DNA from 3 places in the Alishewanella sp. WH16-1 genome. Region 3 is predicted to be linked to each of the others. Evidence: predicted binding sites of a transcription regulator. Region 3 holds the regulator's gene; each other region holds the start of a gene.

What was found. Region 3 encodes sigma-54, which starts transcription at its own class of promoters, with help from an activator protein. Its sites were predicted from a motif close to GTTGGCACGNNNNTNGNNT; they were not measured.
Region 1: AAY72_RS07220 (DUF2884 family protein) is a predicted target of sigma-54. The motif match lies at 2,681-2,699, and genes of this name have one in related genera.
Region 2: AAY72_RS14105 (FimV/HubP family polar landmark protein) is a predicted target of sigma-54. The motif match lies at 2,465-2,483, and genes of this name have one in related genera.

The regions. Positions count from the first base shown of each region.
Region 1 is NZ_LCWL01000078.1:12,499-17,693, forward strand. Features, by position in the region: gene AAY72_RS07205 (matrixin family metalloprotease) at 1-211, shown strand, start outside; gene AAY72_RS07210 (M20/M25/M40 family metallo-hydrolase) at 204-1,271, opposite strand; gene AAY72_RS07215 (RidA family protein) at 1,388-1,735, opposite strand; gene AAY72_RS07220 (DUF2884 family protein) at 1,862-2,644, opposite strand; gene AAY72_RS07225 (assimilatory sulfite reductase (NADPH) flavoprotein subunit) at 2,942-4,756, shown strand; gene cysI (assimilatory sulfite reductase (NADPH) hemoprotein subunit) at 4,756-5,195, shown strand, end outside.
Region 2 is NZ_LCWL01000132.1:1,001-6,195, forward strand. Features, by position in the region: gene AAY72_RS14105 (FimV/HubP family polar landmark protein) at 1-2,404, opposite strand, end outside; gene AAY72_RS14110 (aspartate-semialdehyde dehydrogenase) at 2,613-3,632, opposite strand; gene AAY72_RS14115 (4-phosphoerythronate dehydrogenase) at 3,649-4,761, opposite strand; gene fabB (beta-ketoacyl-ACP synthase I) at 4,918-5,195, opposite strand, start outside.
Region 3 is NZ_LCWL01000077.1:56,198-61,392, forward strand. Features, by position in the region: gene AAY72_RS07070 (HPr family phosphocarrier protein) at 1-231, opposite strand, end outside; gene rapZ (RNase adapter RapZ) at 221-1,078, opposite strand; gene ptsN (PTS IIA-like nitrogen regulatory protein PtsN) at 1,075-1,548, opposite strand; gene hpf (ribosome hibernation promoting factor) at 1,550-1,837, opposite strand; gene AAY72_RS07090 (RNA polymerase factor sigma-54) at 1,863-3,365, opposite strand; gene lptB (LPS export ABC transporter ATP-binding protein) at 3,414-4,136, opposite strand; gene lptA (lipopolysaccharide transport periplasmic protein LptA) at 4,133-4,624, opposite strand; gene lptC (LPS export ABC transporter periplasmic protein LptC) at 4,614-5,168, opposite strand; gene kdsC (3-deoxy-manno-octulosonate-8-phosphatase KdsC) at 5,165-5,195, opposite strand, start outside.

The DNA.
Region 1 (5,195 bases), on a different contig from region 3:
GAGTATCCGACAGGCACAGCGCCAGATGGTGATCTATGCTTTCGCGGACCAACAGGATTTACTGGTTACGCTACAACACGAGTTTGGCCATGCGCTGGGCTTACCACACAGTGACGATCCGGCGGCGGTAATGCATGCTCAATTACATGGCGGTCAGCAATGGCTGACCACCACCGATTTTAAGTTATGGCAGCAATATTGTGTTAATTAAGCCGATCTTTTTCGGCTAGCTGTTGATCCAGAACCTGTAAAAAGTTCAGCACGGTTTCCACCACCTGATGATAAAACGCCACATCCACCTTATCAGCCGTGTCTCTCGGGGTATGGTAGTCCGCGTGATCCGCCACCCCAAAATAGATAAAAGGGATACCCTGTTGGTGAAAGACACCGTGATCCGAGCTAAGTGTCCAATCCTGAGTATGCCCAGCTTTGTACCAAGGTCGGTCGTGGGCCGCAATCAGCTTGACCGCACTCTGTTGTTGCACTTGCTGTAGCAGAGGCTGTAACCATGGATGATGATAACTACCAACCGCAAATAGCTGCTGCTCTGTATCACGGCTTAGCATATCAATATTGATATTAAAGCGCAGTTGGTCAGCATCAAACAGGCCGGTGCGAAACAGCGCTACTGCGCCTTGTAAGCCTTTTTCTTCGCTATCTAACGCGACAAACAGCACAGAGTGACGCAGTGGCTGTTGCTTAAGGTAACGTGCCAGTTCTAACATGGCGGCGACGCCAGAGGCATTATCGTCGGCGCCATAGAAGATGGTATCGCCGTGCATGCCGAGGTGATCATAGTGGGCGGTGATAATCAGTGGCTTTAAACCCGGTTCAGTACCAGCTAACAGTCCCAGTACGTTGGCCGCATCTGCTACGCCGGGGATCACCGCGTTTTTACCCCTGAACCAGCGGCGTAACGAAAAATGCTCGGTTACGCTATAGGGGTGCAGATAACCCTCGCTGCCGGCGGGAGCTAAACCGATAGTCGCAAATTGTTCGGCAATCCAGAGTCTGGCGGCAATACCACCGGCAGTACCGGGAGACCGCCCTTGCCGCTCAGCTGCCGCTAACCAACTCAGGTCGGCCATCATTCTTTCAGCATCAAGGCGTTGCAGTGGTGCTGCCGGTACGGCCTGTTGCTTCAGCGTGATAATTCTGGCACTTTCCTGCTGGGTTAACTGTGTTAGCCAGTAGGGTTTCAGGCCGTAGTAAGCCAGGATAGCAATAACTACAAGGGCCAGTGGCCAGCGTAGTTTTTTCAGTAGCACCATCTGTGTTTCCCGTTATATCTAAGAGAGCCGCACGGCAGCGGTGGTGGCTACCGTGTCATTGAATGCAAACATCATACGGATAATGACCGGCAAAGCCGTCATTTTTCGACTAGACCTCACTGGGCAGCGACGACTTTAATTTCGACTTTCCAATGCGGATCGGCCAGTTTCGCTGCTACTGTGGTGCGGGCAGGCGCGGCACCGACGGGCAGCCAGGCATCCCACACCTGATTCATCGCGGCATAGTCGGCCATATCGGCCAGAAAAATAGTCACGTCGACCAGTTTTTTGCTGTCACTAAAACAGCGCTCCAGTAAGGCATCCACCTGAGACAGCACATTTTGGGTTTGCTGGCTAATATCGGTAGCATCTGTATCAGGTACCATGCCGGCACAAAAGATCAGCCCATTGGCGATCACGGCTTCTGAATAACGCACTGTCGGATCAATACGTTGGATTGTCATAACCACTCCTTTTTCAGCTTAACTGTTGCAGGCTACCTCGCTTTGTAAAAAAGTACCAGTCGCACAATAAAAAAGGGCGTACTGTCATGCGATGCAGTACGCCAAGGCCGTGGTTAGGAATGGGTGTTAATTTTTTGCCGTTTTCTGAGTGTTAAACAAATCAAAATCTTGCATCACCGGCAAACGTTGTTGAATCTGACTTTCCAGTTGATCCAGTTGCTCTACCTGCTGGCACATGGCTTCACCGCGCTGCTCCAGCACACTGGCTTTTTGCTGCATATTTTGCTCTAACTGCTCGCCAAATTTTTCCATGCGCTGGCCAAAGGCTTCCATCCGCTGCTCGAAGTTGCCCTGACCATTGACCATGGCTTTACCAATTTGCAGCATAATATTGCCCATGCTTTCCTCGACCAGGTTTTCAATTGCTGCATCAAATTCCGGACCAAAAGCCTGATCCAGTGTCGACATCTGGCTGCCACGTAACTCCAGCGTATCGCCATTACGGATAATAATATTGTCGGTACTGAGCTGAATTTTTGCCATCACCTGCTGCAGCGCCGGATGGTCTTGCAATGATTTTCCGGTTAGTTCAGTTAATACCTGCCCTACCGCAGTACTCGCCAACAGCATGGCATCTGTCACTAACTCCACCGTAGAGTTAGCTTGCTGGCGAATGCCAGCCTGATATTGCTGTAACAGCGCCCGGCTTTCGGCATCCGTTGTTTGCTCTTTGTCTGCTAACCAAAGCCTGCCTTGTGGGTCAATACGCCACAGAGGCTGCTGTTGTTGTTGCAAAACCAGTTGGGTGGGTGAGATCAGTAAATCGTGTTCAAGTTGAAACTGGCAGCTTTGCTCAGCTACCGCCGGGTTAGAGATAGTAACAGCGGCAGTTAACAGTAATGCTTTCATTATTTTATCCTTCTTGCTGATTTGACCTTGTTAGCAGAGCAAAGTGAATGCCAACTATTAATGCGCTGATTTTAAACAATAAAATTATTTTATTAGTGACGGGCTTAGGAAGTTTATTGTTGGATTTGCTAAAAAGTAGTGAGTTTGACTAAGTGGTTGTTACTGTCTTTAGAAAGAACTTATTCAGGCCGCCTGAGTTTTTAATTCCTTTCTGGAATAACCAAGAGAGATCCATTCTTTTACCAGTAGTCATCTGGATGGCTAAAATGTGGGTAATTAATTTAAGCAGGGTTTGTTATGCTGTTATCGTCACTGGTCGCTCAGGCCAGCCCGCTGTCTGAACAGCAGGTAAAACAATTACAGGGGCTGGTAAGCCAGCTTAATCCGATCCAGCAAGCCTGGGTTAGTGGCTATCTGGCGGCCAGTGCCCAATTGGCGGGTCAGAGTGTGGCAGTTGCTCCCTCCACGGTAGCGGCACCAGCCGCGACTTTAACAGTGCTATATGGTTCGCAAACCGGCAATGCCAAGCATGTTGCGGAAGACCTGGGCAAGGCAGCCAGTGGCAAAGGCTTTACGGTTAAGGTGCAGGATCTGGCCGAATATAAAGCGGCTAATCTGAAAAACGAACGCTTTGTAGTGATCGTCACCTCGACCTATGGCGAGGGGGAGCCGCCGGAAAATGCTATCAGCTTTTATAACTTTCTGTTTAGTAAAAAAGCGCCACAGCTGCCAGAGCTGCGTTATGCGGTATTGGGCTTGGGCGATACCAGCTATGAATTTTTCTGCAAAACCGCACAGGATTTTGATCAGCGCCTCGCCGAATTAGGCGGCAAAGCTATCATTGCGCGGGCGGATCTGGATGTCGATTACAGCACTGCCGCCACGAGCTGGCAGCAGCAGCTCATCACTACCTTAGAACCTGAGTTTGCGCAGGCGCCGGCGGCAACGGCTGATGTTATTAGCTGGCCGGGGGCCAGCCAAACGGCGGCGGCAGAGAGCAGTTACAGTAAACAACAGCCGTTTAGCGCTGAGCTGTATACCAATCAGAAGATCACCGGCCGTGATTCCAGCAAAGATGTGCGGCATATTGAGATTTCGCTGGCGGGCTCCGGGCTGCGGTATCAGCCGGGTGATGCGCTGGGTGTTTATTTCAGTAACGACCCACAGCTGGTAAAAGAGCTCTTACTGCTCACGGGCATTGCCGCTAATACCCCGGTATTACTGGGTACAGAGCGTCTGACCATTAGTGATGCTTTGACTGAACAGCTGGAGCTGACGCAGTCCTACCCGGCCTTTGTCGATAAGTATGCCAAAGCCAGCGGCAGCGCTGCGTTACAAGCTTTAGTGGCCGATAAAACCGCGCTACGCAGCTACCTGAGCGAGCGGCAGATTATCGATATCGTGCGTGAACATCCGGCGCTGATTAGTGCGCAGCAACTGGTCGATGCGCTACGTAAGCAGCAGCCACGCTTATATTCTATTGCGTCCTCACAGGCCGAGGTAGAGGACGAAGTGCATTTAACGGTGGGTGTGGTGCGTTATCAAGCCTATGGCAAACCGCATCTGGGTGGCGCTTCCGGCTTTTTAGCCGAGCGGTTAGCAGAAGGCGGCAGCATTAAGGTGTTTGTTGAAACCAATAACAACTTCCGCTTGCCAGAGAATGATGACACCCCGGTGATTATGATTGGCCCGGGCACCGGCATTGCGCCATTCCGCGCCTTTTTACAGGAGCGGGATGCCCGTGCCGCCAGCGGTAAAAACTGGCTATTCTTTGGTAACCCACACTTTACCCAGGACTTCCTGTATCAGGTAGAGCTGCAGAATTACTTAAAGCAAGGCTTGCTAACCCGGCTCGACGTTGCCTTTAGCCGCGATACGGCGGAAAAAGTCTATGTGCAGCATAAGCTGCTGAAACATGGCGCTGAGGTCTGGCAATGGTTAGAGCAGGGTGCACACCTCTATATCTGCGGTGACGGCGCCCGGATGGCGAAAGACGTGCATCAGGCGTTGCTGACCATAGTGCAGCAGCAAGGCGGTAAAGATGAAAAGGCCGCGCAACAGTATTTAGATCAGTTACGGATAGCCAAGCGCTATCAGAAGGATGTGTATTAATGAGTCAGTATCCTGTTAATCCTGAATTTGTCGCGCCGGGCAAGCTGTCGGACAACGAGCGTTTAAAGGCCGAAAGCGACCATTTACGTGGCACCATTACCAGCGACTTGCAAAATGACATTACCGGTGGTTTTACCGGCGATAACTTTATGTTGATCCGTTTTCACGGCATGTATCAGCAGGATGACCGTGATATCCGCGCCGAGCGTGCGGCGCAAAAACTGGAGCCGCTGCACAATGTGATGCTGCGGGCGCGGATGCCCGGCGGCATTATTACGCCAGCACAATGGCTAGCCATCGATAAGTTCGCGGCCGAGCACACCTTATATGGCAGTATCCGCCTGACTACCCGCCAGACTTTTCAGTTCCATGGCGTGTTAAAGCCGAATATTAAACCGATGCACCAGTTCTTAAACAGCATTGGCATCGATTCGATTGC
Region 2 (5,195 bases), on a different contig from region 3:
TGTCAGCTGGCGAATCCGATTGCTCATCAGCAGCGGCTAACTCAAGGTCCGGTTCCGCCTCCAGATCCTGTGCCGGCTCAATGTCATCTGTGGCAACTACAACCTCGGTTTGGGCGAGTTCATCAAGTAAATCGTCAAACTGACTGTCTTCTAAATCGGATAAATTAAAAGCTTCTGGTGTTAACTCGACCCTTTCGTCACGACCATCCCGCTCGTAATCCGGCTCAGTAGTTAAGGTCTCCAGCTGACGTGACAACACTTCCAGCTGTTGCTCATTTTCCGGATCAAAATCACTTAAATCGAGTTCGGGGTAATCCTCCAGCATTTGGCTTGGGTTTTCGACGGCCAGTGTCGCCTCGGTTGGCCGCACCACCGAACTATCATCCGCCACCCCCAAATCCAGATTAACACCAGTTTCGGCGTCTGCTTCGTTTAACTCAGCAAAGTCGAACTCATGCAGGGCTTCGGTTATCTCGTCAGCTTCTGGCGCTAATGGCTCGGTTTGCGCCATGTCGTCTGCCGCATCCTCGCTTGGCAGCAAATCATCGTTCAGTGATTCTGCACTGCCCTCAGCAGCAATATCTGCTTCCACGTCAAGTGCAGCCTCAATATTAAGGTCTGCTTCCGCATTCAGTGCAGCATCACCATCAACGCCGGCTTCAGCATCCAGTGCCGCCTCAGCTTCCTCAGCGGCTCGGGTCTGCTCCGCCGCTTGTACCAAAATGTCATCCAGCTCGTCCTGCAACCGGGCTTCATCTTCGGTAATTAATTCCTCATCATCCTGCTCCGGAAAATCTCCCTCTGCGGCCAGTTGCTCGGCAAAGGCCTCCAGCTCTGAGCTGTCAAACTTGGTATCCGTTGCTGTTGACTCTTGCAGCTCCTGCGCCCAGTCCGCCTCAAGATTATCCGTCGCCACCCCGGTATCGGCTGGCTCAGGCATCTCGCTTAGTTCGGTCGGTGCCACAGTCTGATCATTGCGCGGTGTCGCTTCGTCTACCGGCCAATCCAGCTCAATTTCTTCCAACAGATTATCGATATCGTCCTGACTGTCTAAACTAGCGTCTTCGACCTCTGGTTGTGGCTGTGGCATTAGCGAAGCCGCTTCAGCTTGTTCAGGATCGGCCAGTTCAATCACTTCCTCTGCTTCGTCTTCAACGTCTAGCAATGAGGCCAGATCGGTATCAGACAAAATATTATCAGCATCAAAACTCAGTTCATCACTGTCAGGTAACATCAAGTCATCTGCAGTATCGGTGGTTATTTGAGTATCATCATCAAGCGAGAAATCCAGTGACTCATCCTGTGGCACGTCGAGTAACTCTGATTTCAGCGGATCGGCGTTGTCAAAATCATCCAGTAAGATATCGTCGCTAAAGTCAGGCAAATCATCGTCACCCAGATTCTTCGCCGCCGCACCGGCTTTAGCCGTTGTCGGGGTTTCAAAGGCATCATCGAGCAAGCTGTCGTCGAGCGTAAATAAGCTATCGTCAAAATCCTGACTATTATCCAGCGGAGGCACCGGCGACTGATATCCCACAGGCGCAACAGGCTCTTTGGTCGCGGCGGCAACTACCTGCTCAGTTTTCTGGCCACGTTTTCTAATCCACACCATGACACCGAACAATGCCAGCAACGCTGGTGTAATGGCCGCTAACACCCAACTCAGCGGATTATTCAACAACTGGGCCAGCTGATTTTCGCTGGCAGCTACGCGAGCAGCTTCCTCAGCTTGCCGCCGTGCTTCCTGTTCAGCCAAGATTTGTTGTTGCTGCTGTAATAGCTGGTTAAGTTGCTGTTGTAATTCACTGTCTTCGGCCAGCTGGTTTTTCAGCCCCTCTAACTCCTGCTGTACCCGGCCCAATGAAGCACGCAGTTGCTCGTTTTCGCGTGCAATACCTTCAATCAGTTGCATCGAGCTCTGATAGTTATCTTTTAAGGCGTTCAACTCGGCCAATGTCTGCTGCTGCACCTGATTCGGCTTGGTAGTCTGTTCGCGGGCTCTGGCACGGGCCTCGGCTTCACGACGGGTACGTTCCGCCCAGGCCTGATCATCCAAATCCGCTTTGCGTCGTGCTTGTTCCGCATCGACACTACGAATTTCCCGCAAATCTGGCAGAATTAAGACTGCGCCCGGCCGTAAATGATTAAAGTTAGCATCGTTAAAGGCGCCCGGGTTTTTCAGAAACAGCGCGTACATCACCTGATAGGTGGTCACGCTATCATTGGGTTTAACCTGCTCGGCAATCCGCCATAGCGTATCGCTGGCCGTCAGCGGGCCAAACTGTTGCTGGGTAAAGGCATTATCACTGCTTTTCGGGCCACGGATCTGTGTTGGCGCACTTTGTGAGAACGCAAACGCCGAAAAATTGACAAGTAGCAATACGAATAAAATACGAACGGGCATCAGTTTTCCTTAGCCGAGCAACCAGACTCACGTCATTAAGCCAAACTTTATTTCAGAGCTATGCAAACAGTGTTCCATCATTCTCAAAGTCAGCCCGCCAACTATAATGCAGATGCCGGAAACTGACCAGAGGCGCAGCGGCAGCCACAATGAAAACAGGCCGCAAAAGCGGCCTGTAACAGTAATATACTACTTTACGATTATCTGACTACAGATAGTCGCGGATCAGCACTTCGGCGATCTGAATACTGTTGGTGGCAGCACCTTTACGAATATTATCGGCCACAATCCACATATTTATACCATTCTCGTGGGATAAATCCTGACGAATACGGCCAACAAAGACCTCATCTTTACCGGTAGCACTGCAAACCTGGGTTGGGAAGTCGGCATTGTTCTCCAGTAATACCACACCCGGCGCATTGGCCAGCAGGGCTTTTACCTGCTCTGGCGAAATCGGCATCCGGGTTTCGATATGCACTGCTTCGGCGTGACCATAGAATACCGGCACCCGTACTGCGGTGGCATTAACGGCGATGCTGCTGTCGCCCAGAATCTTCTGAGTTTCCCAGTGCATCTTCATTTCTTCTTTGGTGTAACCATTTTCCAGAAACACATCAATCTGCGGAATCACGTTAAAAGCGATTTGCCGGGCAAACTGTCCCTGCTCATCCAGTGGCCGGCCGTTCATCAGCTGTGCAGTTTCGCTGGCCAGGGCTTCTACTGCCGATTGTCCGGCACCACTGACCGACTGATAAGTCGCGACATTGACCCGGCTAATGCCAACGGCATCATGAATTGGCTTTAACGCCACCAACATCTGAATCGTTGAACAGTTGGGGTTGGCAATAATATTACGGTTACGGTAATCAGCAATGGCCTCAGGGTTAACTTCCGGCACCACTAAGGGAATATCCGCTTCGTAACGGAAATGCGAGGTGTTATCAATCACTACACAGCCCGCTTCCGCGGCTTTAGGGGCATAAATCGCCGAGACACTGCCACCGGCGGAGAATAAACCAATCTGTGCCTGGCTCCAGTCAAAGGTTTCAGCATCCAGCACCGTCAGCTTTTTACCCTTAAAGGTCACAGTACCACCGGCCGAGCGGCTGCTGGCCAGCGGGAACAGTTGCGCAACCGGAAAATCACGCTGCTCCAGAATTTCGATTAAATGTTGGCCGACCAGACCGGTCGCGCCCAAAACTGCGACATTGTATTGCGACGCCATGCGGTGCATCCTCTTATTACTGACGACTAAAGCCTAAGGAGTCAAGCCAGGCCGGTAAAGCCGGGCCACTCAGTTGTAGCGCACTGTACTCGCGCCTCGCAGGATAAGACTTTCTGAGCCAGTCAAACCCGTGACCTGTTATATGATACCGGAACAAGGCATCATCCCGCCGCACATCATATAACATCCTGGCGAGATTTTGGACATCTGGAAGCCCAAAATTAGCGGAAAGTTGTAGTTTTTCCATCGCTGGTACCGGCAAGAGCGCGGCCAGGGTCACCTTGGGCTGCTGTTGCAGCAGCTCACAGCAGCGCTGATACAGCATTTCGGTGCCCCGCGCCTTGCCTTCGACGCTATGGCCGGCAATATGCGCGGTGGCCAGATCGCAATACGGCAGTAGCGGCAACAAGATATCCGGCTCCTGTTCCCACACATCCAGCACCAGCGGCCGACGCTGCTGCTGTTGCGCCGTCAGCAGCGCCTGATTATCGATCACGGCGCCGCGCGAGGCGTTGATAATAGCGCAGTCAGGTTTTAGCTGCGCCAAGTGTACTGTATCTAATAGGTGATAGCTGGGATAAGGCCCGGATTTTTCAAGCGGGGTATGAAAACTGATAATATCGGCCTGCTGACACAAGGTGGCAAAATCGGTATGCGGAAAATCCGGCTCTTGCTCAGCTCGCAGCGGATCGCAGAGCAGCAGCGGGATCCCCAGCGCCTTTGCCGCGGTTGCTAAACGCTGGCCGATACTGCCAACCCCGACAATACCCAGCACTTTATGCTGCAATGACCACTGATAACGCTCAACCAGAAACCATAAACTGCTAAGTACATATTCCAGCACCGACTGGGCATTGCAGCCGGGCGCCGAACTAAAGCTAATCTGCCGGAAAGCTAAATAATCTCTGTCAACATGTTCAGTACCGATAGTAGCCGTGCCGACAAAACGTAAGCGGTTATTCTGTGATAGCAAACTGGCATCGACTTGCGTTACCGAACGCACCAGCAGGATATCGGCCTCGCGCAATGCCTCAGCCTTGACGTTACGGCCATCAAAGGTGGTTACCTCGCCAAGATCGGCGAAAAACTCGCGCACTAGCGGCATATTTTCATCAGCGTAAATGTTCATTATCGGCCCCGTTGTTCGGATGGGTGCATTCTAGCAAGAAAAGTCGTGTCGCAAGAACTGAACTTGAGCAAGAAAAAAGGCGCTGATGTCAGCGCCTTAAGTTATAACAGCTGCAGTTAGCCGTTATGGCCTTGCATTACGCTTTGTCGCGTTGCATTACCCTTTGTAGCGTTGCATTACTAAGGTGGCATTGGTGCCACCAAAGCCAAAGCTGTTCGACATCACGGTATTTAAGACTGCGTCGCGGGTTTGGGTCACGATATCCAGACCTTTAGCCGCTTCATCCAGTTCACCGATGTTGATCGACGGCGCAATAAAGTTATGCTTTAGCATCAGCAGCGAGTAAATGGCCTCATGCACACCGGCCGCACCCAGCGCATGACCAGTCATCGCCTTAGTCGCACTGATGGCCGGGGTTTTGCCGGCAAAAACTT
Region 3 (5,195 bases):
GGCTGCTGCTGCGTCTTCCCCCTCGGTGGTGACCGTCAGGGTTTTGCCCTTACTGCTTGCCAGCATCAGCAACGCCAGCACACTGCCGGCGTCTGCCGTTTTACCGTCATCCTGCACCAATTCGACTTTCGCCTGATAGCGCTGACAGAGCTGCACCAGCTTAGTCGCAGCCCGCGCATGCAGGCCGAGTTGATTGATAATAGTAACCTGTGTGCTGAGTTTAGCGGCCATGGTGACGTGTTAACTCCCGATGGCGAATTTGCACGTCCTCGCGCTGGCTGCGGTAACTTTCTGCCAGAGATTCTGCGATATAAACCGAACGATGCTGGCCACCGGTGCAGCCAATGGCAATGGTCAGATAACTGCGATTGTTGCGCTCGAGATGTGGTAACCAGCTACTGATAAAGCTATTAATTTGCCAGATGTATTTACCAACTATTGGTTCTGAAGCCAGATAATCTTTTACCGGTTGATCCAGGCCGGTAAGCGGCTTTAGCGCCGGTTCCCAATGCGGATTGGGTAAGAAACGGGCATCAAAGACATAATCGGCCTCTTTCGGAATACCGTATTTAAAACCAAAGGATTCAAACAACATCACCAGCCGGCCGGTTTTCTGGCCGAGGATCCGTTCGCGTAATAATTCCGCTAACTGATGAATATTGAGTTCGGTGGTATCAATATACAGATCGGCGCGGCTGGAGATGGGATCCAGCAATTGCTGTTCCCGCGAAATCGCTTCGTCCAGCGACATGGCTTGATGGGAAAGTGGGTGTAGACGCCGGGTTTCACTAAAACGCTTAATCAGCGTGGTGTGGTCAGCATCCAGGTATAGAATAGTCAGTTCGAGTTTACGCGGTAAATAGGACAGAATTTCTGCCAGTTCTTCCGGCTCGGTCGGTAAATTGCGCACATCGATGCTAACTGCAACCCGCTCATACTGATCCATTACCGCATTAGCCAGGGTGGGCAGCAAATTCACCGGAATATTATCTACGCAGTAGTAGCCCAGATCTTCCATCACCCGTAATGCGACGGATTTACCTGAGCCTGAGCGGCCGCTGACTACCAGTAATTTCATTTGTCACCTGCCAGCTGACTGGATTCCACCAATAACTGGTACAGTTGCTGATCTGAGCCGGCGTGCCGGATTTTCTTGGTTAGCTCTTTCTGGCTAAGCAGTTTGGCAATGCCCGATAGCGTGGTTAAATGTGCCTGACACTGATCTTTCGGGATCAGGATAGCGCAGAAAATATCAACACCCTGGTTATCAATGGCATCGAAGGGGATAGGATCCTGACTGACAACAAACACCAGAATGGGCGAAGTCACACACTCCAGTTTACCATGCGGGATCGCAATACCGCCGCCAATACCGGTTGAGCCCAGCTTTTCGCGGGTCATCAGCGCTTCCAGAATGCTGTATTCAGACATTTCGGGTATTTGCTGGTGGGCCAGTTCGGCGATATATTCGAGGATTCGTTTTTTACTGTTAAAAAGAACTGCACTTTTCGTGCAGTTCTCCGCTAACATAGCGCTTAAATTAATCATCTTAGTGTCGTGACAACTTTTCTTTATGTTTGATCACTTGCCTGTCCAGCTTATCAATTAACTGGTCAATGGCGGCGTACATATTTTCGTCTTCAGAGACGGCAAAAACTTCACCACCATTCAGATGGATTTTGGCTTCAGCAATTTGTTTTAGCTTTTCGACATTCAGGACTACGTGCACATTATTGATGTTTTCAAAATGGCGCTCCAGTTTAGCAAATTTACTGTCTACATATTCTCTCAGAGAGTCGGTAATTTCTACGTGACGGCCAGTTAGGTTGATTTGCATAGACTCTTCCTTCTTGTTAAGACACTTACAGCAGGGTCTTTCGTTGATTGGATGGCGGGATAAACAGGGATTCGCGGTACTTGGCGATGGTACGCCGCGCAACGTTAATACCCTGATCAGACAAAATTTCTGCCATCCTGCTATCACTTAATGGCTTAGCGGGATTTTCCGCAGCCACCAGTTTTTTGATAAAAGCGCGAATTGCTGTGGAGGAGCATTCACCACCACTCTCTGTACTAACATGACTGGAGAAAAAGAACTTAAGTTCAAAAATTCCGCGCGGTGTATGCATATACTTTTGGGTTGTCACCCTGGAAATCGTTGATTCATGCATACTGACCATCTCGGCCACATCATTCAGTACCATTGGCTTCATGGCTTCTTCGCCGTGTTCAAAAAAAGCCTGTTGCTGCTGCACTATACAGCTGGCCACTTTTAACAGGGTTTCGTTGCGGCTTTCTAAACTTTTTAGAAACCATTTCGCTTCCTGCAGATGTGAGCGGATAAACTGGCTATCCGCACTGTTACGTGCCGTTCTGGATAAGGCCGCATATTGCTGATTAATCCTAACCTTAGGCATAGCGTCCGGGTTCAATTCTACCTGCCAGCGACCTTTGACTTTACTCACTACAACATCAGGAATAATGTACTGCTGCTCTTGCCTGATCACATCCGCACCCGGTCTTGGGTTTAAGCTGTGGATCAAACGCATCACTTCCTTCAGTTCTTCTTCTTTGAGTTTAGTCACCCGCATCAGAGAACGAAAGTCCCGGTTAGCTAAAAAGTCGGTATATTCGCTGATTATTTGTTTTGCATCATTTAAGTAGGGCGTCGCAGGATCAAACTGCCGCAACTGCACTAACAAACACTCTTGCACTGAGCGTGCGGCGACACCAACCGGGTCGAATAGCTGGATCCGCTTTAATACGGCCTCGACTTCATCGGCTTCCACATCGGGCAACTGCAAAGACTCGAGAATGTCTTCGCAGCTGATAGTGAGCAAACCCGTTTCATCCACCGCTTCAATAATAATTTCGGCGATAGCGCGGTCAGTTGCAGAAAAGGGGGTCAGTTCCATTTGCCAGCGTAAGTAGTCTTGTAAGGTCTCGGTGGTTTCTCCCTGATAAACCATATCGTCATCGGGTAGGGCTCCACTGGTTACCGGCGCAGCGCTGACTAAATCATCCCAATTGTTATCAAGCGGCAGATCGTCCTGAATGTTCTGTTCGGTCATTGCCTCGCTGCTGTCGCGCTCTGAATGGTCGGTATAATCAGTGAAGTCGTCGTTATCATCGCTGGCACTGTCTGTCGCCGGCGTATCGCGGTTCAGGTTTGCCAGACTCAGATCCGTATCTGAATGTTCAGTGCTATAGTCGTCATCGCCTTCCAGCAAAGGGTTAGCGTCCAGAGCTTCCTGAACTTCCTGCTGTAGTTCTATAGTTGATAGCTGTAGTAAACGGATCGCCTGCTGCAGCTGGGGTGTCATAGTCAGCTGTTGGCCTAGGCGCAGTTGTAAAGACGGCTTCATGTAAGTCTGATTCTCTCCTGAATATATGACTGTTGTCCGACGCCCTTACTATAGCCTGAATTGCTCACCAAGGTATACATCGCGGACCTGTTGATTCGCCAGCACGTCTTGCGGCGAGCCAGCCGCAATTAACTCGCCATGACTGACAATGTAGGCAATTTCGCAGACATCAAGGGTTTCCCTGACGTTATGATCGGTGATCAAGACACCGATCCCGCGCTGACACAGATGCTGGATAATCTTTTTGATATCTAACACGGAAATCGGGTCAACACCGGCAAAGGGCTCATCCAGCAGAATAAAAGCCGGGTTGGCGGCCAGGGCGCGGGCAATCTCAACCCGGCGCCGCTCACCACCCGATAAGGCCATCCCTAAGCTGTGCTTGATATGGCCAATATGAAACTCTTCCAGCAGTTCGTCGGCAATGTCTTCACGTTGTTGGCTGCTCAGGTCTTTGCGGGTTTGCAGTATCGCTAACAGGTTGTCATAGACCGTTAGCTTGCGAAAAATCGAGCTCTCCTGCGGTAAATAACCGATACCGGCTCTGGCGCGCTGATGAATAGGGGCGAAGGTAATGTCCTGATCATTGAGGGTGATTTGCCCTTTATCGGACGGGACTAGGCCGACAATCATATAAAAGGTGGTGGTTTTACCTGCGCCATTCGGACCGAGTAAGCCAACGATCTGGCCGGCATTCACTTCCAGACTGACATCTTTTACTACCTGGCGGCCTTTATAACTTTTCGCCAGATGCGCTACCACTAACTTCATGGATTTTCCTTGGTTTCCGGCGTAAAAATGGTCGTGACGCGGCGGTTTTGCTCGCTGCCGGCCGTTAGTTCCTGGCGCTCCAGGTTGTAACGGATAATATCGCCCCGCACCAAGGAGCCGCTTTGGGTTAACTCGGCGTCGGTCGTTAAGGTGAGGGTACGACTGGCAATGTCATAGCGAATTTCATTCGCCTGAGCAGTGACGGGACGTTCGCCGTCTAGCAGTTGTGAATAGGTTACAGGGGTGCCGCTGAAAATAAAGATTTCCTGGCCTTTACCGGCACTGGCATTAATTTCCAGACGATCCGCCTTAATGAGCAAACTGCCTTGCTTGACTTCGACATTATCAACATAAACCGCCGTATTATCGCGAATAGAAGCCTGGGTATTGTCGGCGTTAATCGAAATCGGCAACTGATGATCAGGTTTAGCCGCCAGGGTGCTGGCGCTAAACAGTATCAATAGCGCGGCGAACAGGTTAGTTTTCATTTAAATATACCGTTTCAAGATGCTTTTGTAGCTGGATGTGCTGTGCTGACAGATCAGCTAACATACCGACGCCGTTCATATAAAAACCAGGGCCAACAATACGCACTGGTTCATGGGTTTGTAAGGTTTTTTCCGGCAACAATAGTTGCAGCGAGGCGGTTTCTACCCGTTCGATAAAGCCGTCTGGTAACAGATTACGTAACAATACCTGTTGCTCCAGTATAATTTTATCCTGTGGAAACCAGATGCCATCTTTGCTGCTGATTTCCCAGGCAGCACGATGTTCGGCATTAAACAGGGTGTAACGCGGCTGTTCAAACTGGGTGAAGCCTAACTGCTCGAAATGTTCGAGCCGGCGCGCCTGTAAGTGATCGGCAATATAGCCCTCCTTGTCATAAATACGCAAGGTCAGGTTTTCAGCAATATAATCGGGAATAAATTCACGATCGGGTTGCCGGTCGAGATTGTCCTGGTGCGGAGCAAACCAAAGGTAGGCTGCCAACAGCACGAGTAAACTCACTGCCAACACTAAAAATTTTCTCATGTACTGCTACCGTCAAATTGCAGAAAA